One region of the Streptomyces sp. NPDC027962 genome, then DNA from elsewhere that is predicted to be linked to it. Evidence: riboswitches for the same ligand, from Rfam matches in the RefSeq annotation. Region 1 holds a riboswitch; each other region holds the start of a gene.

Region 1 (7,259 bases):
GAGCAGCTCGGTAGCTCGCTGGGCTCATAACCCAGAGGTCGCAGGTTCAAATCCTGTCCCCGCTACTGAAGGCACCGGCCCGGCAGCCGATCGAGAGATCGACTGCCGGGCCGGTGTCGTTTTCCGGCGGTATCCCGGTCGCTCCCGGCGCCCGTTCGCCCGGTTGGACGACCGGGAGTCGCTCCGCGGCGCGTCGGCGCTCAGCCTGGGGAGGGCGGCGGCAGTCGCCGGCGGCCGTCAGCGGACCCGGCAGGAGAGCACCCTTGGGACAGGCGTTGCGAGACCAGGTCGGCTCCCGGAGCGCTCCGTGGCCCGTACGCCTGCTGCCGGCCCTGATGATCGTCAGCGGCGTCGTCTTCGACCTCATGACCCCGGCCCGCTTCACCGCGGTACCGCTCTTCGCGGCGGCCCCGCTCATCGCGGCGCCCGTCGTCAGCTGGGTCACGACGCTGCTGACCGGGATCGCGGCGGTGCTGGCCGTGATCGCCCTTCATCTCGTGAACAAGACCGCCGCACAGATCACGGCGGTCACGGAGACGACCACGCTGCTCACGGTCGCCGCTCTCGCACTCCTCCTCAATCGTGTCGTACGCCGCAGCGGAGAGAAGCTCGCCTCGGCCCGGATCATCGCGGAGACCGCGCAGCGGGCCGTGCTGCCCGAGCCGGTCGAGCGGATCAGCGGCCTGCGTATCGCCGCGCGGTACGAGGCGGCGCAGGCGGACGCGTTCATCGGCGGTGACCTCTTCGCCGTGCAGGACACCCCGCACGGGGTACGGCTCGTCGTCGGCGATGTGCGGGGCAAGGGGATGGGCGCGGTCGGGACGGTGGCTGTGCTCATCGGGGCGTTCCGTGAGGCGGCCGAGCAGGAGAGCTCTCTGGAGGGCGTGGCGCAGCGGCTGGAGCGGGCGCTTCGGCGGGAGGGCGTCCGGCGGGAGGGGCTCGACGTCGTCGAGGGGTTCACCACCGCCGTGCTGGGTGAGATCCCGCGCGGCCGTGCCCTTGTGCGGCTGGTGAACCGAGGGCATCCGGAGCCGCTCGTGCTGCGTGCCGACGGCGGTGTCGACGTGCTCGAGCCGTCTCAGGCGGCGCTGCCGCTGGGTATGGGGGATCTGGGGGCGTGGCCGGACCGGGCGGACGAGTTTCCGCTGCCCGACGGGGCGACGCTGCTGCTCTACACGGACGGGGTGACGGAGGCGCGCGACCAGCGGGGCGTCTTCTACGATCCCGTCGACCGCCTCGGCGGGCATGTCTTCCCCGGGCCGGGTGAGCTTCTGGACACGCTGATCGACGACGTACGCCGGTACACGGGCGGAGGGTCGAACGACGACATGGCGCTGCTGGCGGTCGGCCGGCCCGCGGCGGGCGAGCCGGAGCGGCGCCGGACGATGCCGGTGGTCCCGGCATAGCCGCCGAGGTAGCGGTGCGTAGTCGTAGCGCACCCCTCCGCATAACACGTGACGCACCATCAGAAACATAACCGCGCCTGACGTTTGATCAAGTCGCCCGGATCCGGCCTCTTCTGTCCGGTTAAGTCCCGGCCGAAGTCGCTAACGATCATCGGGAACAGCTTGGTTTCCGGCCCCGGGGTCTATTAACGTTCGATAACGCAGCGCGGTCGTCCCAGCCGTCGTAAGTGGCGGCACCGTGCGCACGCGCCGAATCCCGCCAGGGAACCGGGGAACCACCAATTGGGGTGAATCGGGCACCTTTTGTCGCTCTGTCGAGCGGTCGAGGTACCCGTAGGAGACCTTCCTGCTCCGAACCCGTCAGCTAACCCGGTAGGCGATAAGGAAGGAAAGGAGAGCGCCTTCGTGGCGTCCAACATGCCTGCCCCCGAGGCCCGCTTCGCGTCAGAACGCTTCGGCGACGACGCACCCGAGCGGACCTGGGAGGAGTGGAATCCCACCGAGGACTCCATCCGCCCGGTGCGCGGCCGGCACCGCGTCATCAAGCAGCGCGGCGGGCTCGCCCGCAGCTCCACGGTGCTCGGAGTCGGCGTGATCGCCGCTGTCGGTGCGGGCGGCATAGCCACCGCGCAGGACAAGCCCGCGGTCTCGATATCCCTGCCCGACGCGATCACGGACAAACTCCCCGACGCCAAGTCCCTTCCGGGCGTGGGCTCCCTGATCTCCGACGACTCCGAGGCGGACGTCGCCGCGCAGGCGAACACGGCACCGCTCACCGCCGCGACGACCGTCGCCGACGACGGCACAAGCTCCGCCCAGGGAGCGAGCGCGGGCGAGGCACTGCGCGCCCGCATCCTCCAGCAGGCCGAGCAGCAGCAGGCGGAGGTGGACGCCGAGGCGAAGGCCGCGGCGGAGACGCTCGCAGCCGAGCAGGCCGCGGCCGCTGCCAAGAAGCAGCAGAGCGCGGCGGAGGCCAAGGCCGCCGAGGAGAAGCGCAAGGCCGAGGAGGCCGCGCGGGCCAAGGCGGAGGCCGAGCGTCTCGCCGAGCTCGCCAAGAGCTTCGCCCTCCCCACCTCCTCGTACACCCTCACCTCCACGTACGGCGAGTCCGGCTCGATGTGGTCCTCCGGGCAGCACACCGGCCTCGACTTCGCCGCCCCGACGGGCACCCCGGTCAAGGCCGTGCACGGCGGCACGGTCAAGTCGGCGGGCTGGTCCGGCTCCTACGGCTACCGCATCGTGCTCGAGCTCGACGACGGCACCGAGGTCCTGTACGCGCACCTGTCGTCGATGACGGCGAGTGCCGGCCAGAAGGTGACGACCGGCGAAACCATCGGACGCGTCGGCGCCACCGGCAACGTCACCGGGCCGCACCTGCACCTCGAGGTGCACACCGCGGGCGGCTCCGGCATCGACCCCCTGGCGTGGCTGCGCGGCAAGGGCCTCACGGTCTGACCCCTGCGCGGCAAGGGCCTCACGGTCCGACCCTGCCCGGTACGGGACCCCCGCGGCTCCTCGGACACCACCGAGCGAGGCAGCCGGCGACTCCTGTGCCGGGCATCCCCATGTCTCCGGCAGCCCTGGCGCACACCCCCCGACGTCAGGGCTGCCGGAATACGCCGCACCGGACGGGCTGTTGATCGACGCATGACTTCTCTGCGTACCCTCGGCTCCTCCGGCCTCCGCGTCTTTCCGCTCGCCCTCGGCGGCAACGTCTTCGGCTGGACGGCCGACAAGGCGCAAACCTTCGCCGTGCTCGACGCGTACACCGCCGCGGGCGGCAACTTCGTCGACACCGCCGACAGTTACTCGTCCTGGGTGCCCGGAAACGAGGGGGGTGAGTCCGAGACCTTCATCGGCAAGTGGCTCGCCGCCCGCGGCAACCGCTCCGAGGTCGTCGTCGCCACCAAGGTCGGCGCCCACCCCCGGCACAAGGGCCTGGCCGCCACCACGATCAAGGCCGCGGCGGAGGAGTCGCTGACCCGGCTGGGAACCGACTACATCGACCTCTACTACACCCACTTCGACGATCCGTCCGTCCCCGTCGGGGAGATCATCACCGCCCTCGACCAACTGGTGAAGGAAGGCAAGGTCCGCGCGATCGCCGCCTCCAACCTCAGCGCCGAGCGCCTCCAGGCATCCCTGGACTTCTCCGAACGCGAGGGCCTCACCCGCTACACGGCGCTGCAGCCGCACTACAACCTGGTCTCCCGCCACACCTACGAGGGCGAGCTGCTGGACACCGCCGCCGGCGCCGGACTCGCCGCCGTCCCCTACTACGCGCTCGCGTCCGGCTTCCTCACCGGCAAGTACCGGCCGGGCGCCGCAGTGGAGAGCGCGCGGGCCCAGGGCGCGTCCAAGCACCTGGAGTCGGAGCGGGGCCTGCGGGTCCTCGCCGTGCTCGACGAGGTGGCACTGGCGCGCGGGGCGGAGATCGCGACCGTCGCGCTCGCATGGCTGGCCGCGCAGCCGACCGTCGCCGCGCCGATCGCCTCCGCCCGTACGGTCGAGCAACTGGCGGCCCTCGTCGCCGTCGCGGACCTCGACCTGACCGAGGGCGAGCTGGCCCGGCTGACCGCCGCGTCCGCCTGACGCGCCGGCGGGGCGGTTTCAGTAGCGGGAGCGGTCAGAAGCGGGAGTGGTCAGTGGCGGTACGGGTTGTAGCCGCCGTAGTCGCGGTACGGCGGCGGCATCCGTACCCGGCCGGTCGCCGCGGCCGCGTAGGCGAGCGACGGGCCGGCCACCTCTCTGCGCTGCCACAGATGGTGCAGCAGCTCCTGCTCGCGCTCGACGAAGTCCGGGCCCGCCGCCCCCCGGTGGGCCCGGTGCCGCAGGAACGCCAGCGACGTCGCGAACGCCTCGTACTCCGACACCGCATGCCCCGCCGCCGGTCCGTAGGAGCGCCGGGCGAAGTCGCGAGCCATGGTGCGGGCCCGCATCGACGACAGCGCGGACGGCTCGGCCGCCGACATCCAGCCGGCCGCGGCGTACGCGGGAAGCTCGTCGGATATCGTGCGCAGCTCGCGCTGGCGGGTCCATATCGTCAGCCAGGTCAGCAGACCGAAGACCGGCACCATGAACGCCCCGTACACCGCGTAGAAGCCCCACGGGCCCAGCAGGGACGCCGAACCGTTCCACAGGGCGTGCATGCCCATCGCAAGCGCCAGACCCAGCAACGGCAGGGCGATCCGCCGCAGACGCCGGTGGCGTCGGGCGCCGAGCGCCGCGACGCCGAAGCCGAGGCCCGTCAGCACGGTGAACAGCGGATGGGCGAAAGGCGACATCACGATGCGGACGAAGAACGTCGCAGCGGTCACGGAGGCCAGGCCGGAGGCCCCCATCGCCTGGTCCTCGCCGAAGGCGTTGCCCAGATAGAGGATGTTCTCCGTGAAGGCGAAGCCGGTCGCCGTGAAACCGGCGATCACCACGCCGTCCACGATTCCGGTGAAGTCCCGTCTGCGGAAGACGAAGATCAGCATGATCGCGGCGGCCTTCGCGCTCTCCTCGACGACCGGCGCTATGACCGTCGCACCGAGGGTGTCGGCGGACGCCGGATCGGCGGTCGCGGTGGCTATCCAGCGGGTCGCGAAGGTGTTCGCGATGATCGCGATCAGCGCCGCGGCACACGCGCCCCACGCGAAGGCGAAGAGGAGATTCCGCCACGGGCCCGGCTCCACCCGGTCCAGCCAGCGGAACGCGGCCAGCAGCAACGGGACCGGGAGCGTCGCGAGGCCGAGACCGACCAGGAAGCCGTGGGTGCCGGTCTGTTCCCTGACGAGCACCAGGATCACCAGGCCGCACAGGGCGAGCAGCGTGATCACCACACCGGCACGAAGGGCTCTGCTGCGCCAGAGCTTCGAGGCGCGCGGCTGGTAGCGCCGCCGCGCGGGCGCCGGCAGTTCGGTGAGCAGCGCGTCGACATGCTGCTGCTCGAACGCCGGAAGCACCGGATGCGGTGGCACCTGCGACATCACCTGCACCGACACCGCCGGTGGGTGCGGGCGGTGCGGTGTGTGCCGTCGGTGCTCCGGGGGCGGCTGCGCGGACGAGTCGGACATCCGTCGACCCTAACGAGGCGCACCGACAACCGGCGACGGTGCGGGTAGCTCCAGGCCATGCGCAGGGCTGCGCCTGCCGACGGCACGCTCCGGGTGTTTCGGGCTGCGGCGCCGGCCGGCGTCATGCGCCGGGCTGCGCCCGGCGGAACAGCAGATCGTGCACCTTGTGGCCCTTGTCCAGCCCCTGCCCCTCGAAGCGGGTCAGCGGACGGAAGGCGGGACGCGGCGCGAAACCGCCGCCCTGCTGGGTGTTCTCGAAGTCGGGGTGCGCGGAGAGCACCTCGAGCATCTGCTCGGCGTACGGCTCCCAGTCGGTCGCGCAGTGCAGGACGGCGCCCGGCTTGAGCCGCTGGGCGGCGAGGTCGAGGAAGGCGGGCTGGATCAGCCGGCGCTTGTGATGCCGCTTCTTGGGCCAGGGGTCCGGGAAAAAGACGCGCATCCCGTCGAGCGAGCGCGGCGGGAGCATCTCGCGCAGCAGGATGATCGCGTCGCCGTTGGCCACCCGGATGTTGGAGAGGCCGTTGCGCTCCGCGAGGCCGAGAAGGTTGCCCTGGCCGGGGGTGTGGACGTCGACCGCGAGGATTCCGGTGCCCCGGTCGTCGGCGGCCATCTGCGCGGTGGCCTCGCCCATGCCGAAGCCGATCTCCAGGACGACCGGCAGCGCGCCGAACATCTCCTTGAGGTCGAGCACCCGGTGCCCGTCGATGTCCAGGCCCCACACCGGCCACAGCCGCTGGAGCGCATCGCCCTGCCCGGCGGTGACCCGGCTGCGCCGCGGCTGGAAGCTGCGGATGCGGCGCTCGTGGTGCGACCCGGCGGGATCGGCGGCGGGCCCGCCGGGAAAGCGCGGCTCGCCCTTGGCGCGGATGAAGTGGCGGGGGGCGTCGGGGGTGGGGTCACGGAGCTCAGACACAGTGCTGCCGATTCTACGAGGACACGTCTGCACGTCTCGCCGGGCAGGAGCGCAGGGCCTGAGCGTCCGTTTCGGCTCCGCCCCGGGCACTCTCGGCGAGCGGATCAGCAGCCGGATCAGCGGGCGGGGTGGAGGTGTGCCTCCGAGAGTGAGCCGAGGGCCCGCCGGGCGACCTCGCGGCCGATCGGGAGGGACGCCGTCGCGGCGGGCGAGGGGGCGTTCAGCACGTGCACCGTGCGTGGCGCCTCGCGGATCAGGAAGTCGTCGGCCAGCGTCCCGTCCCGCAGCACTGCCTGTGCCCGCACGCCCGCGGGGGCCGGCCGGAGGTCGTCCTCCGTCACCGCGGGCAGCAGCCGCCGGACGGCCGAAGTGAACGCGCGCTTGGACAGTGAACGGTGCAGCTCACCCGCCCCGTACCGCCAGTGCCGTCGGGCGACGTGCCACGAGCCGGGCCAGCCGAGGGTGCCCGCCAGCTCCCGGGGGTGGACCGCCGACCAGCTGTAGCCCTCGCGGGCCAGTGCCGGGACGGCGTTCGGGCCGACGTGGACGCCGCCGTCGGTGCCGCGGGTGAGATGGACGCCGAGGAACGGGAAGGCCGGGTCGGGCACCGGATAGACCAGGCCGCGCACAAGCCCGGGGCGGGCCAGGTCGTAGTACTCCCCGCGGAAGGGGACGATCCGCATCCCCGGGTCGTCGCCCGCCAGCCGCGCCACCCGGTCGCAGTGCAGCCCAGCGCAGTTGACCAGCACCCTCGCCCGGACGACCGTGCCCGAGCGGGTCCGCACCGCGACGCCCCACGGCCGGCGGTCGACGGCGGTGACCTCCTCGCCGTACCGCACGTCGGCGCCGGACGCCGTCGCGAGCTGCGCCGCCACCGCCGCG
Region 2 (7,259 bases), on a different contig from region 1:
TCGACGAAGCCGTCGAGGCGATCAAGGAGGCCAAGAGCCGGGGTTTCAGGGTCACCACCAACTCGACCTTCTTCAACACGGACACCCCGCAGACCGTCATCGAGGTGCTCAACTACCTCAACGACGACCTCCAGGTGGACGAGATGATGATCTCGCCCGCGTACGCCTACGAGAAGGCACCCGACCAGGAGCACTTCCTCGGCGTCGAACAGACCAGGGAGCTGTTCAGGAAGTCCTTCGCCGGCGGCAACCGGCGCCGCTGGCGGCTCAACCACTCGCCGCTCTTCCTGGACTTCCTGGAGGGCAAGGCCGACTTCCCCTGTACGGCGTGGGCGATCCCCAACTACTCCCTCTTCGGCTGGCAGCGCCCCTGCTACCTGATGAGCGACGGTTACGTCCCGACCTACCGCGAGCTCGTCGAGGACACCGACTGGGGGAAGTACGGCCGCGGCAAGGACCCGCGCTGTGCCAACTGCATGGCCCACTGCGGCTACGAACCGACCGCCGTGCTCGCCACCATGGGCTCGCTCAAGGAGTCCCTCCGGGCCGCCCGGGAGACGCTGTCGGGCAGCCGCTGACCGTCGTCGCGTGACCTTCACCCGCCCCTCCCGCGCCCCGGGCGTGGGAGGCGCCCCTGTCAAGGAGGGCCGAGCAATGACCGAGGTCAAGGAGGGTCGAGCAATGACCGAGCAGCCCAAGGGCTTCGATCTGGCGGAGCTCCTTGCGAGCCGCGGTGCCGAGCGGTACGAGCTGCACACCCGGCACCTCAACCACCAGCTGCCGCGGATGCTCCGCACCATCGGATTCGACAAGGTCTACCAGCGGGCCGAGGGCGCCTACTTCTACGACGCGGAAGGCAACGACTACCTCGACATGCTCGCCGGCTTCGGCGTGATGGGGCTCGGCCGTCACCACCCCGTCGTACGCAAGGCACTGCACGACGTTCTGGACGCCCAGCTCGCCGACCTCACCCGCTTCGACTGCCAGCCGCTGCCGGGGCTGCTGGCGGAGAAGCTGCTCGTCCACACCCCGCACCTGGAGCGGGTCTACTTCGGCAACAGCGGAACCGAGGCCGTGGAGGCGGCACTGAAGTTTGCCAGATACGCCACGGGCCGACCGAGGATCCTGTACTGCACGCACGCCTTCCACGGGCTGACCACCGGCTCGCTCTCGGTCAACGGCGAGGCCGCGTTCCGCGACGGCTTCGCCCCGCTGCTGCCCGACACCGCGATCGCGATGGGCGACCTCGCCGCACTCGAGCGTGAGCTGGTGCGCGGCGACGTGGCGGGCTTCGTCGTGGAACCGGTCCAGGGCAAGGGCGTGCACCCCACCCCGCCGGGATTCCTGCGCGCGGCCCAGGAGCTGCTGCACAAGTACAAGGCCCTGCTGATTGTGGACGAGGTGCAGACGGGTCTCGGGCGCACCGGTGACTTCTACGCCTTCCAGTACGAGGCGGGCGTCGAGCCGGACCTCGTCTGTGTGGCCAAGGCCCTGTCGGGCGGCTATGTGCCCGTCGGCGCCACCCTCGGCAGGGACTGGATCTTCAAGAAGGTCTACTCGTCGATGGACCGGGTGCTGGTGCACTCGGCGAGCTTCGGCTCCAACGCCCAGGCGATGGCCGCCGGGCTCGCCGTGCTCTCCGTGCTGGAGGACGAGCATGTGGTGGCGAACGCGCGGGTGACCGGCGAGCTGTTGCGCGCCCGGCTGGCGGCGCTCGTCGACCGCTACGAGCTACTGCACGCCGTACGCGGACGCGGCCTGATGATCGGCATCGAGTTCGGCCGCCCGGAGTCGATCAAGCTGCGCAGCCGCTGGACCGTGCTGCAGGCTGCTCGCAAGGGGCTGTTCGCGCAGATGGTGGTGGTGCCGCTGATGCAGCGGCACCGGATTCTCACGCAGGTGTCCGGGGACCACATGGAAGTGATCAAACTGATTCCGCCGCTGATCATCGGCGAATGCGAGGTCGACCGCTTCGTGACGGCGTTCGAAGCCGTGATGGACGACGCCCATGGCGGCAGTGGTCTGATGTGGGACTTCGGCAAGACACTCGTGAAGCAGGCGGTGGCGAACCGCTGAGCGGGTCCTTTGCCTCTGAGGTAAGGAATTTGCCACAGAGGCAGGGATCTGGCGCAATGGAGGCATGACCACCTCCGTCGAGCCGCCGCCCGACGGGCTGCCCGAGATGGCGCCCCGGCTGCGCGAACTGCGCCGCCGCCGCGGTCTCACCCTCGAGTCGGCCGCCCAGCGGGCGGGACTGTCGCCCGCCCACCTGTCCCGGCTCGAGACGGGCCGCCGCCAGCCGTCGCTGCCGATGCTGCTCGCCCTCGCCCGGATCTACGGTACGACCGTGGCGGAGCTCGTCGGTGAGCAGCCACCGGAGAAGGAACCGGTCGTCCGCGCCCGCCGCGAACCCGCGGCGGCCGACGGCTGGCACTACCAACGGGCCGGCGCCCCCGGCCGGGCGATGCAGGCCCTGCGGGTGACGGTCCCGTACGGAACCCAGGGCGATCTGGAACGCGTACACCCCGGCGAGGAGTGGCTCCATGTCGTGGAGGGACGGCTCCGGCTCACCCTCGGCGGCACGGTGTACGACCTGGCTCCCGGAGACAGCGCGCACTTCGACTCGCTCACCCCGCACCGCATCGCGGCTGCCGGCCCCGAGGGGGTCGAGCTACTGTTCGTACACACCCTGCTGCAGGCTTCGGAACTGCACGCCACCTCTGCGCGGTAAGGAAGGCGATCGAAGGCCATGTCCCACGACCCCTTGGACCGACGCGCCTCGGGCGGCGGGAGCTCCCGCGAGGAGCGGTTCCCCCGCGGGCTGGTGATCCGGCTCTTCCTCTATCTGATCGCGGGCCACGTCATCGCCGGATTCCTCTACCTGCTGTTCCTGGTGGGCGGGCAGAACCAGTAGCCCGCTGCCGCAGCCGACCGGTGCCTCAGCCCTCGTCGAGGAGCCGTGCGCGCAGTCGCTTGCGGGTCTCGGGGGAGAGCTTGAGGCCCTCGGTGAGGTACCGCTCCTGCGTGCCCCAGTTCTGCTCGATCGCGTCGAAGGCGGCGGCCAGGTACTCGGCGCGGGCGTCGAAGAGCGGGCTGAGCAGCTCCATCACCTCGGGGGACATGGCGTCGGGGGAGCTGTCGGTGCGCCGGACCTTGTAGCGGCGGTGCGGATCGTTGGACTTGAGGTAGTCCGCCTCGATCGCGTCCCGCTCCACGCCGACGGCCAGAAGTGACACGGCGATCGACAGCCCGGCGCGGTCCTTGCCGGCGGCGCAGTGCATCAGGGCCGGGACGCTGTCCTCGGCCAGGGCGTGCAGAACCTGGCTGTGCTCGGCCGTACGCTCCTTGATGATCATGCGGTAGGAGGCGATCATCCGCCCGGCGCCCTTGCCGTCGTCGAGGATGGCCTTGAGCTGATCGAGGTTGCCGTCCCGGACCATCTTCCAGAACTCGGCGCCGTCGGCCGGGTCGCTCAGCGGCAGATTCACATTGCGCACGCCGGGCAGCTCGACGTCCGGGCCCTCCAGCCGCTGGTCGGCGGCGTTGCGGAAGTCGAAGATCGTATGGAGTCCCAGGGTCGTGAGGAACGTCGCGTCGCCCGCCGTCGCGTGCGCCAGGTGTCCGCTGCGGAACAGTCGGCCGTGCCGCACCCGCCGCCCGTCCACAGTCGGCAGTCCGCCCACGTCCCGGAAGTTGCGGACGCCGGTCAGATCCGGCTCTGTCGAGGGGGCCTGCGGCAGCTGCTGCGTCACGAGGACTCCTTCAGGTACTGCCGTCGGCGCTGCTCGCCGACGATGGCGCGGCTCCGACGATACGACACCCGTTCATGAGGCACTCATCTCGGCCATGAACCAATGGTGTTGACGGCCGCGCGCCGATTTCCTCGGGGCGTGGCCCCGGCGGTCCGCGCGGCGGGTGATGTGCGGACCTGTGCGGTCCTGCGAAGGCGAGCCTCCACACCCAGGGGGCGAAATGGTGCATCTGTATAGAGTGCGAGCATTTCGGGCGACGGTGACAGGGGGGTGATCTCGGCCTCCCGTTGCCATGACCGGCACCGCATTCCCGTTCCTTCGATGGGGGTGGAAGCGAGGGGCGACAGTGCGTTGCGTTAAGTGCGGGAGTAGATGACTAAATGCATCTTCTGTCCGAATTGCTCGTTTCGGCATAACGTGCCCCGTAAGCAGGGGAGATGGGTTGCGGTCCGTGAGCAGCGTCATATCTGTGACGTTCTGTGGCCGCGTCCGGCGCGCGAGTTCCCTTCTCGGTAAGGGGATTGATGCTCCGTTGTCCACGGAGGGTGACCGGGAAATCCCCGTTGATATCAGTCCCGTCATTGATCGGGGAAAATCGTGGCTTGTCCGGGACTGCCCGACTCGCCTACGGTCACGCTCAATCCGGACGGACCGCCTAATCCTGCCGCCGCCCGGAATTCGAACCCACCCACGTGTGGCAGGAGCGGGGGACCCAGGTAGTACGCCGATTCCGGTCAATTCGGACGGCTTGGGGTGAAGTCGTGCACGTTCGCGACCGGGCATCTCCAGCCCGAACCCGACAGCTCACCTCGCAGGCGCCGGAGAGGAAAGCGCCATGCCCGCAAAGGGTAAGCACCGCCGTCCCAAGACCAACCCGATCACCCGCGGCTTCGTCGTCGCCGGTACGGGTGGCGCCGCCATCGCGCTGCCCCTGTTCGGCGCCACCTCTGCCAACGCCGCACCCGCGGCGGCTCCGGCCACCGCTCCGGAGCAGGCCGCCGCCGTGGCCCCTGCCGCCGTCGAGGCCGCCGCCCTTCAGGGCGCCAAGAAGGCCCCGCAGACGTACACCGTCGTCCCCGGCGACTACCTGTCGAAGATCGCCGAAGAGCGGAACGTCCGCGGCGGCTGGAAGCAGCTCTTCAACGACAACCGCCGCGCCATAGGCGCCGACCCCGCGCTGATCCACCCGGGTCTCGAGCTGACGATCGGTGCCAAGTCCAAGGTCAAGAACGACCCCGAGCCCCGCGCCGAGTCGCAGCCCCGTCCCTCGCGTGACGACTCGCGGCCCGCCGCTCCGCAGGCCGAGGCTCCCGCGAAGGAGGCTCCCGCGAAGGAAGCCGCCACCCCGGCGCCGGCGTCCGGCTTCTCCGCCCCGGTCGACGCCGGCGTCACCACGCAGTACCGCGCCTCCGGCGCCATGTGGTCCAGCGGTTACCACACCGGCGTCGACTTCGCCGCCCCCTCCGGCACCTCTGTGAAGGCCGTCGCCGCGGGCACCGTCGTCTCCGCCGGCTGGAGCGGCGCGTACGGCAACGAGGTCGTCATCCAGCACACGGACGGCACCTACTCCCAGTACGCCCACCTCTCCTCGCTGGGCGTCTCCAGCGGTCAGTCCGTGTCCGGTGGTCAGCAGATCGGCCTCTCCGGCTCCACGGGCAACTCCTCCGGCCCGCACCTGCACTTCGAGATCCGGACCGGCCCGAGCTACGGCTCCGACATCGACCCGCTGGCCTACCTCAGGGCGCACGGCGTCTCCCTCTGATCCGTCCGATCCGACCCGTCCGATCGCCTTGGGTCCCAGCTGATCTGACATGGCGTCGGCCTCCGGAGCGGCAAGCACCGGTGGCCGGCCCACATGGCAAGCCCTCGCCACGCATTGCGGAGCGGGGGCTTCCGCGTATTCCGGATCGGCAGAATCCTGACCGGTGGCAAAGATCACTCCGCGTCAACCCCTCCTTACGGTCGCGTAGGTCACATCCGTAAAGGAAAGATGTGCTCCCGTGGCAGACGATTCGAGAACAGAGATCAGTAACGCATTCGGGTCGTACGCGGCGATCGGTGACAGCTTCACCGAGGGCGTGGGGGACCCGGGGCCCGACGGGACATACGTCGGCTGGGCGGACCGTTTCGCGGTCCTGCTCGCCGACCGCAGGCCCGAACACACCTTCAGGTACGCCAACCTCGCCGTACGCGGGCGTCTCCTCGACCAGATCGTCGAGGAACAGGTGCCGAGGGCGAAGGAACTCGCTCCGGACCTGGTGACCTTCTGCGCCGGCGGCAACGACATCATCAGGCCCGGCTCCGACCCGGACGCCGTCGCCGAGCGCTTCGAACGGGCCGTCGCCGACCTCACGCGCTCGGTGGGCACCGTCATGGTGACCACCGGTTTCGATACCCGTGACGTGCCGGTCCTGCGTCATCTGCGCGGCAGGATCGCCACCTACACGGCCCATGTGCGGGCCATCGCGGACCGCTACGACTGCCCGGTGCTCGACCTGTGGTCGCTCAAATCCGTCCAGGACCGGCGGGCTTGGGACGCGGACCGGCTGCACCTGTCGCCGGAAGGCCACACCCGGGTGGCCCTGCGCGCCGCGCAGGTGCTCGGTCTCGAGGTCCCCGCGGACCCCGACCAGTCCTGGCCGCCGCTGCCCCCGCGAGGGACGTTCGAGGTGCGCCGCGACGACATCCAGTGGGCGCGCGAACACCTGGTCCCCTGGATCGGACGCCGACTGCGCGGCGAGAGCTCCGGCGATCACGTGGCTGCCAAGCGCCCCGACCTGCTCCCGCTCTGAGGCAGGGCGCTCCCCGCGGCGGGGAGCGCCGCGGGGATGCGTTCGAGGACACCGCCCGCGAAGGCGTCGTACAGCGGGAGCGTCTCCAGGTGGACGTAGCCGATGTGGCAGTCGCAGACGGCGAGGGGGCAGGCGCGGGGGCGCAACGCCCGGCGGTACGAGCCGTCGTACAGATTGCCGAGCTCCGCCCGCACGAAGTGGCACCTGCGGACGGTCCCCTCGCCGTCCACCGAGATCACCGACTCGCCCGTACGGCACGGCAGGCCGGCCGAGCGGTGCGGATGGCGGCTGTAGGGGAACAGCGGATCGAGCTCGGTCCAGGCGTCCGCGTCGGCGTCCGTGAGTTCTTGGCCCTCGGGCGCGTTCACCCACAGGTAGACGTGCTCGGGGAGGTCCGCGCGCAGCCGGCGCCCCTGCTCCAGATGGCCGGGGAAGCCGACGATCCCCACACTGAAACGGATCTCCCTCCGGCTCAAATCGCGGCATTTGGTGAGGAAGCGTTCATGCGGCGTCTGCTCCGGGTGGTACGTGCACCACAGGGCGAGCTTCGCCGGATCCGCGTCGGACATCCAGTCGGTGCGGCAGCTCAGGTTCGTCTGGATCGCGACCCGCCGGACGTGCGGAAGGTGTGACAGCTCGATCATGGCCCGCCGGTACCAGGATCGGACGAGCCCCTCTCCCCACGGGGTGAACAGCACCGACAGACGGTCGTCGC
Region 3 (7,259 bases), on a different contig from region 1:
ACTCCCCCGCATCCCACCGGCCCCCGAGGCGTGGCGCCAGCCACCCCTCCGCCCGCGCCCTGAACTCCGCGGGCACGAGCGCCCCGGCGCCCCCCGGAACGGCACCCAGCAGCGGCGCGCCCGCAGCGTGCGGGAGGTCCGCCAGATTGCAGCGCGCCGCCAGATCCGGCTCGGCGGGCCAGCTCCCCACCACCACGCCCAGCTGCTCCAGGCCCCGGGCGCGCAGCGCCTCGGCTGTCAGGGCCGTCATGTTCAGGGTGCCGAGACCGGCCGGGGCGACCACGAGCACGGGCGCGCCCAGCTCTGCGGCCACGTCCGCGAGCGTGGCGCCCTCGTCGTCGAGCTGTACGAGCAGCCCGCCGGCGCCCTCGACCAGCACCAGGTCGTGCTCGGCCGCCAGCTTCCCGGTCGCCTCCGCGACCTGCCCCGGCCGCACCGGGGCGAGCCCGGCCCGCCGGGCGGCGGTCGCGGGCGCCAACGGCTCGGGGAAACGCCCCAGTTCGACGGCCGTCAGCTGCCCGGCGAGCCGCCGCACCACGGCGACGTCACCGTCCTCGCCCGGCGCGACCCCGGTCTGCGCGGGCTTCACGACGGCGACGGAACGCCCCTGCGCCACGGCGACGGCCGCGACGGCAGCGGTGACGACGGTCTTGCCGATCTCGGTGCCGGTGCCGGTGACGACGATCACTGCCATGTGCTTCTGTGTCCTCTGCTCGTTCCGACTGGGTGCCCCCCGGGGGGACCGTTGCTCTCCCCTGGTCGGCGGGCGCCCCGCGGGGCGCGTCAGCCCGCCGTCGCCGCCGCGCGGACCGCGCCGCAGACGCGGGCGAGGTCGTCGTCGTCCGTCACGTACGGCGGCATCGTGTACACGAGGTCGCGGAACGGGCGCAGCCAGACGCCCTCGCGTATCGCCGCCGACGTCGCCGCGGCCATGTCCACCTCGTGGTCCAGCTGCACGACGCCGATGCCGCCGAGAACCCGTACGTCCTTCACGCCCGGTTGCCCGGCGAGCTCCGCGAGGCCGTCCCGCAGGCCCGCCTCCAGCCGCTTCACCTCCTGCTGCCAGTCCTGGCCGAGCAGCAGGTCGATCGACGCGCACGCGACCGCCGAGGCCAGCGGGTTGCCCATGAACGTCGGGCCGTGCGCCAGCACGGGGACCTCGCCCCGCGAGATGCCATCGGCCACCCGCGGGGTGCACAGCGTCGCCGCCATCGTCAGATAGCCGCCGGTCAGCGCCTTGCCCAGGCACATCACGTCCGGAGCGACGCCGGCCTGCCCGGCCGCGAACAGCGTGCCCGTGCGGCCGAAGCCGGTCGCGATCTCGTCGAAGACGAGAAGCACACCGTGCTCGTCGCACGCCTCGCGCAGTACCCGCAGATACGCCGGGGAGTGGAACCTCATGCCGCCCGCGCCCTGGACCACCGGCTCCACGATCACCGCGGCGAGCTCGTCCGCGTGCCGGGCGATCAGCTCGCGCAGCCCGTCCGCGTACGACGTCTCGTACTCGGCCGGCGGTGCGTCCGCGAAGATCTGCCGCGGCAGCACGCCCTGCCACAGTTCGTGCATGCCGCCCTCCGGGTCGCAGACCGACATGGGCTGCCAGGTGTCGCCGTGGTAGCCGCCGCGCCACGTCAGCAGCCGCTGCTTCGCGGGGCGGCCCACCGAGCGCCAGTACTGCAGGCACATCTTCACCGCGACCTCGACGGACACGGAGCCGGAGTCGCAGAGGAAGACGTGCCGCAGCGGCTCAGGGGTGATATCGACCAGCCGGGTCGCCAGCCGGACGGCGGGCTCATGGGTGAGACCGCCGAACATCACATGGCTCATCCGCCCCAGCTGCGCCGTCGCCGCCTCATTGAGGACCGGGTGGTTGTAGCCGTGCACGGCCGACCACCAGGACGACATGCCGTCGATCAACTCGCGCTGCCCGTGCACCTCTTCCGCGAGCCGAAGGCGCACCCCGGAGGCGGACTCGACGACCAGCGGATCCGTACGGCCCGGCATCGGGCCGTACGGGTGCCAGACGTGAGCACGGTCCAGGACGCGCAGCTCGTCCGGGGAGAAATCAGGCATTGGGCGCGAGATCCGTTCCGGCGCCGCGACGGCGGACGGCAACCAGGTCCGTACGGGCGCCGGGGACTTCGGTCGCCTGCTCGGCCACCGGCTCGGCCGCCTTCGCCGGCCCGTCGTTCGAACAGCCGCCTTCGCCACCGTCCCCGCAGACCGAACCGCAGCCACCGCCCGCGCTCCGGTGCTCGGGCAGCGTCGTCGTGTCCGTGCCCTCCACCTCGAATCCGGCGTCCGCGATCATGTCGAGGTCCGCCTTGCCCGCCTGGCCCTCGCTGGTGAGGTAGTCGCCCAGGAAGATCGAGTTGGCCAGGTGCAGCGCCAGCGGCTGCATCGAACGCAGATGCACCTCGCGCCCGCCGGCCAGCCGCACCTCGGCGTCGGGGCAGACGAACCGCACCATCGCGAGAATGCGCAGACAGCGCTGAGGAGTGAGGTGCCACTCCTTGGCGAGCGGCGTGCCCTCGAACGGGATCAGGAAGTTCACCGGCACCGAGTCGGGGTCCAGCTCGCGCAGCGAGAACACCACGTCCACCAGGTCCTCGTCGGCCTCGCCCATGCCGGCGATCAGCCCGGAGCACGCGGACAGACCCGCCGCGTGCGCCTTGGTCACCGTGTCCACGCGGTCCGCATAGGTGTGCGTGGTCGTGATGTCCCCGTACGTCCCCTCGGACGTGTTCAGGTTGTGGTTGTAAGCGTCGGCGCCCGCGTCGCGCAGCCGCTCGGCCTGACCGTCGGAGAGCAGACCCAGGCAGGCGCACACCTCGACGCCCTCGTTCTCTTCCTTGATCGCCTCGATGGTCTTCGAGACCCGGTCGACGTCGCGGTCCGTCGGACCGCGCCCGCTCGCGACCAGACAGACCCGCTTGGCGCCGCCGGCCACACCGGCCGCCGCGGCCTGCGACGCCTCGTCGGGCTTCAGCCAGGTGTACTTGAGGATCTCCGCCTTCGACCCGAGCCGCTGCGAGCAGTACGAGCAGTCCTCCGGGCACAGGCCCGACTTCAGGTTGACGAGATAGTTGAGCTTCACCCGCCGTCCGAACCACTGGCGGCGCACCTTGCCCGCCGCGGCCACCACTTCGAGCACATCGTCGTCCGAGGTCGCCAGCACGGCGAGAGCTTCTTCACGGGTCGGCAGCTCGCGCCGCAGCCCCTTCTCCACCAGGGTGTTCAGCAGGTCCATGGCGCTGATCCTGACGTACGGCCCATGCCTGGGCCAAGGAGGAACTCCACAACAGCGCCGGATTGAGGTGTGTGCATGGCCACACCCGATCTCTTCGCCCACCCGGTTAGGGTCTGTCCGCTGCCTACAAAAGGACCGGACCACCATGCCTCAGGATCCGTTCGACTGGATCGACGCAGAGTCGCGCCGCCGTGAGCACGCCGGTCTCGTCCGCACGCTCCGGCCCCGCGCCGCGGACAGCGCCCTCCTCGATCTGGCGAGCAACGACTACCTCGGGCTCACCCGCCGCACGGAGGTCACGGAAGGCGCCGCAGAGGCCGCCCGCCGCTGGGGCGCGGGCGCCACCGGCTCCCGGCTGGTCACCGGCAGTACCGAACTCCACGCCGAGCTGGAACACGAACTCGCCGACTTCTGCGGCTTCGAGGCGGCCCTCGTCCTGTCCTCCGGCTACGCGGCCAACCTCGCCGCCGTGACCGCGCTCAGCGGCCGCGACGCCCTCGTCGTCTCCGACGCGGGCAACCACGCCTCCATCGTCGACGGCTGCCGCCTGTCACGGGCGGAGACGGCGATCGTTCCGCACGCCGACGTCGAAGCCGTACGCAAGACCCTGGACGCACACCCAGGCCGCCGCGCCCTCGCCGTCACCGACTCGGTCTTCTCCGTGGACGGCGACGCGGCGCCCCTGCCCGGTCTCGCCGACGCCTGCCGCGAGCACGGCGCGGCACTGATCGTCGACGACGCACATGGTCTCGGCGTTCTCGGCAGCGGGGGCCGCGGGGCACTGGACGCCGCCGGGCTCGCGGGCGCGGCGGGTGTGGTGGCCACGCTCACCCTCTCCAAGTCGCTCGGCAGCCAGGGCGGGGCGGTCCTCGGCCCGGTCCGCGTCATCGACCACCTGGTCAACACCGCGCGTACCTTCATCTTCGACACCGGTCTCGCCCCGGCGGCGGCCGGCGGGGCTCTCGCGAGCGTGCGGCTCCTGCGCCGCGAACCCGGCCTCGCGGAGCGGGCCCGCGGCGTGGCCGCGACGCTGCACCGCCGGCTCACCGACGCAGGGCTGACCGCGGCGCGGCCCGACGCCGCCGTCGTCTCCGTACAGGCCCCGTCGCCGGAGGCGGCCCTGCGGTGGGCATCCGAGTGTCGTGCGGCCGGGCTCGTCGTCGGATGTTTCCGGCCTCCGTCCGTACCGGACGGGATCTCACGGATCAGGCTCACCGCCCGCGCGGATCTCACAGCAGCGCAGATCGACCGGGCGGTCTCCACGATCATCGGTGCCGCGCCCGCCAGTTGAGGACGGCGGCACGTCCCCGGGCCGCCGAAGCGCCCCAAATACGGTCTGCCGTGGCAGAGTTCACTGCTTCGGGCGACAGGTATGTACGTATCTTGGTGGATTGACGCCCCTGGCACACGTTAAGTGGCAGTCTGGCGCGGAAGCGCAATCCGTGGCCGTTCTCGCATTTCATCCGCTACGAGTCGGAGCCCGGCCCGGTGGGAAAGGGACAGCGTCGCCATGGCAGACCACCAAGAAGCATCCGTCACTCTGCCGAGCGATCCGGAGTCGGTCTCCACCGCCCGGAGATATGTCACGGACATCGTGTGCGAATGGGGGCTCGAGCCCGACACCGAGGCCGTGGACACCGTCCGGCTGATTGTGTCCGAACTCGCCACCAACGCCGTGCAGCACACCTTCGGCCAGTCCCCGACCTTCACCGTCGACCTGCGGCTGGAGCGTGACGAGCAGTTGTGCATCGGCGTGACCGACAGCCATCCGCGCTGGCCGCAGCGGCTGCCGGCAGCGGTCCGCCAGGACAACGGTCGCGGAATGGTGATCATCCGTACGCTCACCGCGGAGTGCGGCGGTCGGCTGTCCGTCTCACCCACCCAGGAGGGCGGCAAGACGGTCTGGATCGCGCTGCCGTGGTCCGTGCCCGTGCAGAACTGACCCACTGTGCTCGCCGTCGGCATCGCCGGCGCAGGGCGGCCCGTGTTCGCCCGGCCGGCGCACCGCCCGTCGCCGTCGAAGACGTCACGGGGGGCGCCACCGGGCTCGGGGTCGCCCTGCTGGTCCGGTCCCTGTGACAGGGTGACCGGGGCACGTACGCAGGGGAACTGTCGGGGCGTCAGCGCACGCGGCCGTACTTGACGCTCCTCGTCCAGATCTTGGCGAGCTTGACCACGTCGCCCGTCTTGGGTGAGTGCCAGATCTTGCCGTGGCCGGCGTAGATGCCCACGTGGTACACGAAACCTCCGGAGTGGAAGAACACCAGGTCACCGCGTTGCCGGTTGGCGGCGGAGATATGTCGCGTCCGGTTGTACTGCTGCTGGGCGGTCCGGGGCAGTCTCTTCCCCGCTCTTTTGTACGAGTAGAGCGTGAGCCCGGAGCAGTCGAAGCGGGCCGGGCCCGTGGCGCCGTAGCGGTAGGGCGATCCCTGCTTCGAGGCAGCCACTTTGAGTGCTTTGCTCGCGTGGCTGCTGATCGCTCGCCCCTCTGCGGAGCTGCTGGGGGCCAGGAGTGAGCCGCCGACGGCGGCGATGGTCAGTGCCGACACGGCGCCCGCACGCGAGAAGAGGAGCGGGAGATGAATCTGCGCAGTCATGCGCAACCCTTCGTCAGCCGCCTGTGAAGGATGACCTGTCGGGTTCGGACCGGCGAAGACGCCCGGCCGCCGAAGCGGCTTCACCCCAAGACGTGTCCGGGATCGCCGGTCACGCCGTACTGCTCGGGTCCTCCACTCCTGCCGATGCACTTCCGTCGACCAGTCGTCCGGTGCGGCGGCAGGACTCAGCGTCCGCCCGGACCGCCCCGTCAAGGTGGCGGGGGCTTGTCGTCCCACGGATCGTTACCCACCCATGTCCGATTTCCGAGTTGAAACGGCTTTTGTGAAGCTGATCACGACTGGCCCTTTCGGGTGGACAGGAGTGTGAACACCGTTCTCGCATGACGCGGACGCATGGTCGTACCAGCGGTGAAGCCGTCGATTGGGCCAGATCGGTGATCGCGCCGCGCAAGTCCTGCGACACGCAACAACTTCGTTGAAGCTCCACCGAACGGGGTACGAATGCCGTTACCCCGTTGGCGGTTGACAGCAGCGGAACGACCGTCAACTCGTGGAAACGGGCGGCATGGTCACGCGCCTCGCCCTGCGCTCCCCGTCCAGAACGCGAAGCGCCTCGGCGAGCGTGTGCGTGTACACCTCACTCTCGCCGCGCACATGCATGAGCGTCAGGGCGTCCTTCAGTGCGGCGGCCCGCCCCACCAGGGCTTGAGCCGCGCGCAGTGCGCCGTAGGTGTGGGTGGAGCGGGCGGGGTTGATCCGGCCGACCATGTCGACGACTTCGAGATACGCGTCGACGAATTCGGCCTCGGCGCGGGTCAAAGCAGGCAGCGGCGGCAGTTCCGGCGGCAGCATCGCGCGTTCACTTCGCGCCGGACGGTGTGATAGAGGCAGAGGTCTTGCGGCTCGTGATGACATGGTCGATCAGGCCGTACTCCTTGGCCGCCGTCGCGTCGAAGATTCTGTCCCGCTCCAGGTCGGCGGCGATGCGGTCGGCGTCCTGGCCGGTGTGGCGGACCAGCGTCCCGGCGAGTTGCGCACGCAGCCGCAACAACTCGGCAGCATGAATCTCCAGATCGGAGGGCTGCCCCCGCAACGGCTCCTCGAAGGCAGGCTGCTGGACCACGATCCGCGCGCCGGGCAGCGCCATGCGCTTGCCCGGCGCGCCGGCGGCGAGCAGCGCGGCCGCGGTCGAGGCGGCCTGGCCGAGGCACGTGGTGGCCACGTCGCAGGTGACGACCTGCATCGTGTCGTAGATGGCGGACATGGCGTGGAGGGATCCGCCGGGGGAGTTGATGTACAGGGAAATGTCCTGGTCGGGGGCGGCGTACTCGAGGTGCAGGAACTGGGCGATGGCGTCGTTGGCGGCGGTGTCGTCGACGGCGGTCCCGAGGAAGATGATCCGCTCGCCCAGCAGCTTCGAGTACGGGTCGAGCGTGCGCGTCCCCGACGAC
Region 4 (7,259 bases), on a different contig from region 1:
GACTCATCACGCGCGCTTCCCATGAGGGCACGCGGGGCAGAGCCGCCCCCGCCGTGCCGTTCGGGAGGTCGTCGTGAAGGCCCTGACTCTTCCTTTTCCACTTCCTCTGCGAATTCCACTTCCTCTTCCTCTGCGAACGCTTCCGCCTCTTCCGCGCGTGCGATGCCCGCGGCTTCCGGCCGCGCTTCTGCGGGCGACCGCCCTGGAGCTGGCGATCCTCGCCGGGCATCTGCTGCTGTATCCGACCGGCCTCACTCCCGAGCGCCGCCGCCCTGTCCCTGCCGTACCCAGCCTGCCGAGGACCCGGGCCGACGTGCCCACCGTCCTGCTGCACGGCTTCGTCGACAACCGCTCCGTGTTCGTCCTGCTCCGCCGTGCACTCTCCCGGCAGGGCCCGCACCATGTCGAGTGCCTCAACTACTCGCCCCTCACCTGCGACATCCGCGCGGCCGCGGACTTGCTGGGCCGCCATTTGGAGGAGATCTGCGAGCGGACCGGCAGCCCCGAGGTCGACATCGTCGGCCACAGCCTCGGCGGCCTCATCGCCCGCTACTACGTGCAGCGCCTCGGGGGCGACCGGCGGGTGCGGACCCTGGTCACTCTCGGCACCCCGCACTCGGGCACCACCGTCGCCCCGCTCGCGAGCGCGCACCCGATCGTCCGCCAGATGCGCCCGGGCTCGTCGGTGATCGAGGAGCTGCGTCTGCCCGCTCCCGACTGCCGTACCCGGTTCGTCAGTTTCTGGAGCGATCTGGACCGGATCATGATGCCGGTCGAGACGGCCCGCATCGACCATCCCGACCTTCTTGCACAGAATGTGCAAGTGAGCGGAATTGGCCATCTGGCGCTGCCCGTTCATCCCGCGGTCGCCGACGGCGTCCGGGAGGTCCTCGAGTCGGGCGTGTCGGAGGCCGGCTCCACCGGCACCGCCTCCGTCGCCTGACGTGACCAAACGGCACCGATTCATCGAACACTTCTCGAACGTAGGGCCAAAGCTCCGCCCGCGGACCGCCGAAACGCGACTGAATGCCCGTTTCCTGATTGCGTAGATCCCGCCGAAGATTGTCGCCGTCGCGTACCGCCGGGTACAGTCGCGCCACTGCTTCCCCCTGGGACCCCCCACGCAAACCGGTGGCCCCAGAGACAGGTCCTGCTGCCGAGGCGAGAGAGAAGTTGGTGAACGACCAGCACGCCCACGCCGGCTACGTCGGCTACGCCACCGGCAGCTTCGACTCCGACCCGCTCTTCGGTGCCCTTCCGGACAGTTACGAAGCGGGCCACAGCGGCCAGTACGACTCGTCCCAGTGGGACTCCGGCTCTCACCAGGCCACCGGCTACGACGCCTACGCGACGGCCGAGCAGGCCCAACAGCCGCAGTACGACCAGCAGTACGCCCAGTACGACACGACCGGGCAGTGGGACGCGAGCGCCTGGAACGAGGCGGGTGGAACCGGCCAGTACGAGACGGCCGCCGCCACGTTCGCCTACGGCACGACCGGCCAGTGGACACCCGGCACCTTCGAGACCGGCGCCTACGACGCCACCGCGTGGAACTCCGCGTCGGCCACGCCTGAGGGACTCGTACCCCAACAGTTCACTCCGCAGCAGGAGTTCGTCCAGCCCGCCGAGCAGCACACGTACGACGCATACGGCACGTACGAGACGAACGCTGCGTACGAGACGGGCAGCTCCTACGAGACGAACGACGCGTACGAGCCGAACGATTCGTACGAAACGGGCGATACGCACCCGACGAGCGACGCGTACGAGACGAACGACGCGTACGAGATGAACGACGCGTACGAGACGGCCTACCCCTTCGGGGCCGAGCCGGACACCGCCGCCCCGACGGACATCGAGCCCGGGCGCGAGGCCGACCACGAGGCGCAGTCCGCGGCCGATCTCCTCACCGTCGAGAGCGGCGACGAGCCGGAACACGACGCGCTGACACAGACCATGACCGCCGTGCCGGTCGCCCCCGTCACCCCCCGCCCGGTCCGCCGCAGCGGCGGAAGCCGCGGCCGCCGCCGTACGCCGGCCAAGCGCTCGGCGCTCCTGACCGTCGTCGTGCCCTCGGCCTGCGTGATGGGCGTCGCCGGCGTCGCCGCCGCGTCCGTCGGTGGTCTCGGCGGCGGCGAGACGAAGGACGAGAAGAGCACCGTCACGGCGGCCGACCCGGGTTCCGTCGAGCCGGCCGCCGCGAACAACGCCATGGACACCCAGCTTGCCGCGCTCAGCGCCGACGCACGTGACTTCGGCGACCGCGCCTCCCGCACGCAGGAGCGCCTCGACCTCAAGGCGCGCCAGGCGGCGGAGAAGAAGAAGCGCGAGGAGGAGGCCGCTCGCCGTGAGGCGCTGCGCCCCAAGTTCGTGATGCCGGTGAAGCAGGACGGGCTCAGCGCGTACTACGGCCAGTCCGGTGTCAACTGGATGTCCCTGCACACCGGTATCGACTTCCCCGTCCAGTACGGCACCGAGGTCATGGCCGCGACGGACGGCACCGTCCGCACACAGTGGAACAGCGCCTACGGCAACATGGCCATCGTCACCGCTGCCGACGGCACCGAGACCTGGTACTGCCACCTCAGCAGCACCAAGATCCGCAGCGGCTCGGTGAAGGCCGGCGACGTCATCGCATACTCGGGCAACTCCGGCAACTCCACCGGCCCGCACCTGCACTTCGAGGTCCGGCCCGGCGGCGGCGCGGCCATCGACCCGCTGCCGTGGCTCCGCAGCCACGGCATAGAACCGACGTAGGCGCCGTCCCCAGCACCACGTGACCGACAGAGCCGGGCCCCCGCGGGAACCCGGTCCTGACAGTGCTCCAGCTCCTCGACGTCGTCAGAGCTTCTCGACCGGCGCGTACCTCAGCAGCAGCCGCTTGGGCTTCTCGTCCCCGAAGTCGATCGTCGCCTGCGCCTCGGAGCCGGAGCCGGTCACCGCCACCACGGTCCCCAGCCCGAACTGGTCGTGGGTGACCCGGTCGCCGACCGCCAGCGAGATCACCGGCTTGTCGCCCGTGCGCCGCGTGGCAAAGCCCGATGCGCCACCGCGCGAGCGGGACGACGACAGGGACGACGCGATACCCGATGTCGGTCCCGCGGGGGCGGCCATCGGGCCCGTCCGCTTCCAGGTCAAATGCTGGCCGGGAATCTCCTCCAGGAAGCGCGACGGCGGGTTGTACGAGGGCTGGCCCCATGCGCTGCGCATCGTCGACCGGGTCAGATAGAGCCGCTCGCGGGCACGGGTGATGCCGACGTACGCCAGGCGCCGTTCCTCCTCCAGCTCCTTCGTCTGCCCCAGCGCCCGCATGTGCGGGAAGACGCCGTCCTCCATGCCGGTCAGGAACACGACGGGGAACTCAAGGCCCTTTGCGGTGTGCAGGGTCATCAGCGTGATGACGCCGGTGCCCTCGTCGTCCTCGTCGGGGATCTGGTCGGAGTCGGCGACGAGCGCCACCTTCTCGAGGAACTCGGCGAGCGTCCCCGCACCTTCCTCCTCGTCGCGCTCCTGCTCGAACTCGAGCGCCACCGCCGCCAGTTCCTGGAGGTTCTCGATGCGGGTCTCGTCCTGCGGGTCCGTGGACGCCTGCAGCTCGGCGAGGTAGCCGGTCCGCTCCAGCACGGCTTCCAGTACGACGGCCGGGCCCGCGCCCGAATCGGCGATCGTGCGCAGCTCCTCCATCAGCACGTTGAACCGCTTGACCGCGTTCGCCGAGCGGGCCGCCATCCCGTACGCCTCGTCGACGCGGCGCAGCGCCTGCGGGAAGGTGATCTTCTCCCGCAGCGCAAGGGCGTCGATCATCGCCTCCGCGCGCTCGCCGATGCCGCGCTTGGGCACATTGAGGATGCGGCGCAGCGGAACGTTGTCCTCGGGGTTGGCGAGGACACGCAGATACGCCAGCACGTCGCGGACCTCCTTGCGCTCATAGAAGCGCACTCCGCCGACGACCTTGTAGGGCAGGCCGACGCGGATGAAGATCTCTTCGAAGACACGCGACTGGGCGTTCGTACGGTAGAAGACCGCGACGTCGCCGGCCTTCGCCTCGCCCGCGTCCGTGAGCCGGTCGATCTCGTCGGCGACGAACTGCGCCTCGTCGTGCTCGGTGTCCGCGACGTAGCCGGTGATCTGGGCGCCGGCGCCCGCGTCGGTCCACAGGTTCTTGGGGCGGCGGGACTCATTGCGCTCGATGACGGCGTTGGCGGCGGAGAGGATCGTCTGGGTGGAGCGGTAATTCCGCTCCAGCAGGATCGTCGTCGCGTCCGGGTAGTCCTCCTCGAACTGGAGGATGTTGCGGATGGTCGCGCCGCGGAAGGCGTAGATCGACTGGTCGGCGTCGCCGACGACGCACAGCTCGGCCGGGTCCAGGTCCTCGCACCCCTTGCCCACCAGCTCGCGCACGAGCGTGTACTGAGCGTGGTTGGTGTCCTGGTACTCGTCGACGAGGACGTGCCGGAAGCGCCGCTGGTAGTGCTCGGCGACATCCGGGAACGCCTGAAGCAGGTGGACCGTGGTCATGATGATGTCGTCGAAGTCCAGGGCATTGGCTTCGCGCAGCCGCGCCTGGTACATCCGGTACGCCTCTGCGAGCGTCTTCTCGAATCCTCCCCCAGAGCCTTCGGCCTGGGAGGTACCACCAACCACCTGGTCGGCGAAGGTCTCCTCGTCGATCAGCTCGTTCTTCAGGTTCGAGATCTTGGCACTGAAGGACTTCGGCGGGAACTTCTTCGGGTCGAGGTCCAGATCGCGGCAGACCAGCGACATCAACCGCTTGGAGTCCGCCGCGTCGTAGATCGAGAACGACGACGTGAAGCCCAGCTTCTTCGACTCGCGGCGCAGGATCCGGACGCAGGCGCTGTGGAAGGTCAGGACCCACATCGCATTGGCACGCGGGCCGACCAGCTGCTCGACGCGCTCCTTCATCTCGCCGGCGGCCTTGTTGGTGAAGGTGATCGCCAGTATCTGGCCGGGGTGGACATGCCGCGTGCCCAGCAGATGCGCGATGCGATGGGTGAGGACCCGGGTCTTGCCGGAGCCGGCACCGGCCACGATGAGCAGCGGTGACCCTGTGTGCACGACGGCCGCACGCTGCTGTTCGTTCAGCCCCTCGAGCAGGGCGGCGGGGTCCACGACAGGGCGCGGGGCGCCGTCGCGGTAGTACCCGTCGCGGGCCGGAGGCACGTCGAACGCGCCCTGGAAGAGGTCGTCCGGAAGCTGCTCCGGAGCCGATTCCTCGGGCGGCGGCGGTTGCTCGTCCCCGTCGGGCTGGAGGTCCGCCAGGAAGCTGTCGTCAAAGAGGCTGCTCATCGCTTAACGAGTCTAGGCGGCCGGACCGACAGCACGTGGCCGCATCGGGACACGAGCAGGACACGAGCAGGGGCACGAGCGGGACACGGTACGTGACGGGACGCATCCGCCCTGCCATCGGCACCCCGGCCGGCGGCCACCCGCCGAAAAAGGTCACGAAAATGTATCGGACATATCGAACATCAACCTTCACAGCACACACACGAGTTGGCTAGCGTGCTCGACCAGGCGGCCCGTACCCCTCCTGGCGAACCACGCCGAACGGGCAGCCTGCGCCGAATCCGGGCTCCTGCCAAAGGAGTTCGGAACCGGGGACCCACCATGCACAACCGGGGTGAATCGGACCGCGCACCACTCGGTCCGTAGGGCGTCTTCCGCTCCGCCCGAACCCGACAGCTAACCCGGTAGGCGGTCCACGGAAGAAGGAGATGCCGGCCTTGGCGTCGCATCGCAAGCCCCGCAGCCGAACCGCAAAGACCTCCCCCGCCGTCGGCTTCACGACGGCAGCACTCGCCGGTGTGACTCTGCTCTCCACGCAGAGCGCGACCGCCGCACCCTCCGATCCGAAGCCCAGCATCGAAGAGGTGCAGAAGAAGGTCGACGACCTGTACCGGCAGGCGGGCAGCGCCACCCAGGAGTTCAACAAGGCCAAGGAAGCCACGGCGGAGAAACGCGCCGAGGTGGACCAGTTGCTCGACGACGCGGCCAAGCGCACCGAGAAGCTGAACGAGTCCCGCCGCGCCCTCGGCAACTACGCGGCCGCCCAGTACCGGACCGGCGCAGTCACGCCCACCGCCGCGCTGATGTTCGCGGACAGCCCGCAGGCGTACTTCGACCAGACGCAGCTGATGGACCGGATGACGGACCAGCAGCGCAGGGCCGTCACCGAATACGAGACCGAGCGGGCGGCGGCTGCCGAGCAGCGCGCGGAGGCGACGAAGCGCCTCGAGTCCCTCACGGACTCCCAGGAGTCCCTGCGCACCAGCAAGAAGACCGTGCAGACCAAGCTCGCCGAGGCGCGCACGCTGTTGTCGAAGCTGACGGCCGAGGAGAAGGCACGGCTCGCCGCGATCGAGCGGAAGAAGGAAGAGGAGGCGCGCCGCAAGGCCGAGGCGAAGGCCAAGGCGGAGGCGGCCGCCCGCGCCGAAGCGGAGGCGGAGGCAGAGCGACAGCGACAGGAGAGCGAGACCACCCCCGACCGTGACACCGGTACCGGTACCGGCACGGACGACGGCACGTATGCGGCCAAGGCCGACAAGGTCCTCGCGTTCGCCCGCAACCAGATCGGCAAGCCGTACGTCTGGGGCGCGACGGGACCCAGCTCGTACGACTGCTCCGGCCTCACCCAGGCCGCGTGGAAGGCCGCCGGGGTGGACCTGCCGCGCACCACCTGGGACCAGGTGAAGGTGGGCTCCCGCGTGGAGACGGCCGGTCTGCTCCCCGGCGATCTGGTCTTCTTCTACGACGACATCAGCCACGTCGGCATCTACATCGGCGACGGCAAGATGATCCACGCCCCCAAGCCGGGCGCGAACGTCCGCGAGGAGTCGATCTACTACATGCCGATCTACGGCAGCGTCCGTCCCGCCTGACGGGGCGCGGACAGGGGACGACCTGACGCACGGATGCCCGGGCGGCCGAGCCGCCCGGGCATCCGTGCGTCAGCCGCGTCGGCCCGGACCTCGTCATGCGGGTCCGGACCGGACCCGCCGCTCAGGTCGGAGCAGCGGTTCCGCTCAGGTCCAGAGCGTGGCGATGAAGATGTCGACCACCGTCAGACCACCGACCGCGCCGAACAGCGCCTTGTCGACCCTCTCCTCGTCCCGCTTCACGTACACCAGGCCGAGGATCACCACCAGCACCGCCAGCTTGATGCCGATCTTGAGGTTGTTCACGCTCTGGTCGTCCGCCTGGTTCAGACCCACCAGCGCCACACCCGTGATCAGCATGGT

The links. Region 1 has a riboswitch for cyclic di-AMP ahead of ACZ4SA_RS26805 (M23 family metallopeptidase). Riboswitches for the same ligand answer to the same signal wherever they lie in the genome.
Region 2: it holds a riboswitch for cyclic di-AMP, as region 1 does, so the genes downstream of both, ACZ4SA_RS09255 (M23 family metallopeptidase) here and ACZ4SA_RS26805 (M23 family metallopeptidase) in region 1, are expected to answer to the same signal.
Region 3: it holds a riboswitch for cyclic di-AMP, as region 1 does, so the genes downstream of both, ACZ4SA_RS18335 (C40 family peptidase) here and ACZ4SA_RS26805 (M23 family metallopeptidase) in region 1, are expected to answer to the same signal.
Region 4: it holds a riboswitch for cyclic di-AMP, as region 1 does, so the genes downstream of both, ACZ4SA_RS16580 (C40 family peptidase) here and ACZ4SA_RS26805 (M23 family metallopeptidase) in region 1, are expected to answer to the same signal.

The regions. Positions count from the first base shown of each region.
Region 1 covers NZ_JBVHTA010000034.1:14,049-21,307, reverse strand. Annotated here, with positions in the region: tRNA gene ACZ4SA_RS26815 (tRNA-Met) at 1-65, shown strand, start outside; gene ACZ4SA_RS26810 (PP2C family protein-serine/threonine phosphatase) at 264-1,406, shown strand; cyclic di-AMP (ydaO/yuaA leader) riboswitch at 1,644-1,800, shown strand; gene ACZ4SA_RS26805 (M23 family metallopeptidase) at 1,812-2,861, shown strand; gene ACZ4SA_RS26800 (aldo/keto reductase) at 3,054-3,998, shown strand; gene ACZ4SA_RS26795 (PrsW family intramembrane metalloprotease) at 4,049-5,377, opposite strand; gene trmB (tRNA (guanosine(46)-N7)-methyltransferase TrmB) at 5,586-6,377, opposite strand; gene lhgO (L-2-hydroxyglutarate oxidase) at 6,494-7,259, opposite strand, start outside.
Region 2 covers NZ_JBVHTA010000007.1:120,553-127,811, reverse strand. Annotated here, with positions in the region: gene hpnH (adenosyl-hopene transferase HpnH) at 1-578, shown strand, start outside; gene ACZ4SA_RS09275 (aspartate aminotransferase family protein) at 682-2,076, shown strand; gene ACZ4SA_RS09270 (helix-turn-helix domain-containing protein) at 2,141-2,731, shown strand; gene ACZ4SA_RS09265 (DUF6126 family protein) at 2,750-2,914, shown strand; gene ACZ4SA_RS09260 (tyrosine-protein phosphatase) at 2,940-3,752, opposite strand; cyclic di-AMP (ydaO/yuaA leader) riboswitch at 4,428-4,585, shown strand; gene ACZ4SA_RS09255 (M23 family metallopeptidase) at 4,588-5,514, shown strand; gene ACZ4SA_RS09250 (SGNH/GDSL hydrolase family protein) at 5,753-6,544, shown strand; gene ACZ4SA_RS09245 (STM4011 family radical SAM protein) at 6,505-7,259, opposite strand, start outside.
Region 3 covers NZ_JBVHTA010000017.1:137,189-144,447, reverse strand. Annotated here, with positions in the region: gene bioD (dethiobiotin synthase) at 1-694, opposite strand, end outside; gene ACZ4SA_RS18355 (adenosylmethionine--8-amino-7-oxononanoate transaminase) at 784-2,073, opposite strand; gene bioB (biotin synthase BioB) at 2,066-3,250, opposite strand; gene ACZ4SA_RS18345 (8-amino-7-oxononanoate synthase) at 3,396-4,541, shown strand; gene ACZ4SA_RS18340 (ATP-binding protein) at 4,761-5,192, shown strand; gene ACZ4SA_RS18335 (C40 family peptidase) at 5,371-5,847, opposite strand; cyclic di-AMP (ydaO/yuaA leader) riboswitch at 5,851-6,006, opposite strand; gene ACZ4SA_RS18330 (hypothetical protein) at 6,352-6,660, opposite strand; gene ACZ4SA_RS18325 (ATP-dependent Clp protease proteolytic subunit) at 6,668-7,259, opposite strand, start outside.
Region 4 covers NZ_JBVHTA010000015.1:76,632-83,890, forward strand. Annotated here, with positions in the region: gene ACZ4SA_RS16565 (esterase/lipase family protein) at 83-943, shown strand; gene ACZ4SA_RS16570 (M23 family metallopeptidase) at 1,177-2,757, shown strand; gene pcrA (DNA helicase PcrA) at 2,842-5,307, opposite strand; cyclic di-AMP (ydaO/yuaA leader) riboswitch at 5,571-5,733, shown strand; gene ACZ4SA_RS16580 (C40 family peptidase) at 5,736-6,899, shown strand; gene ACZ4SA_RS16585 (hypothetical protein) at 7,044-7,259, opposite strand, start outside.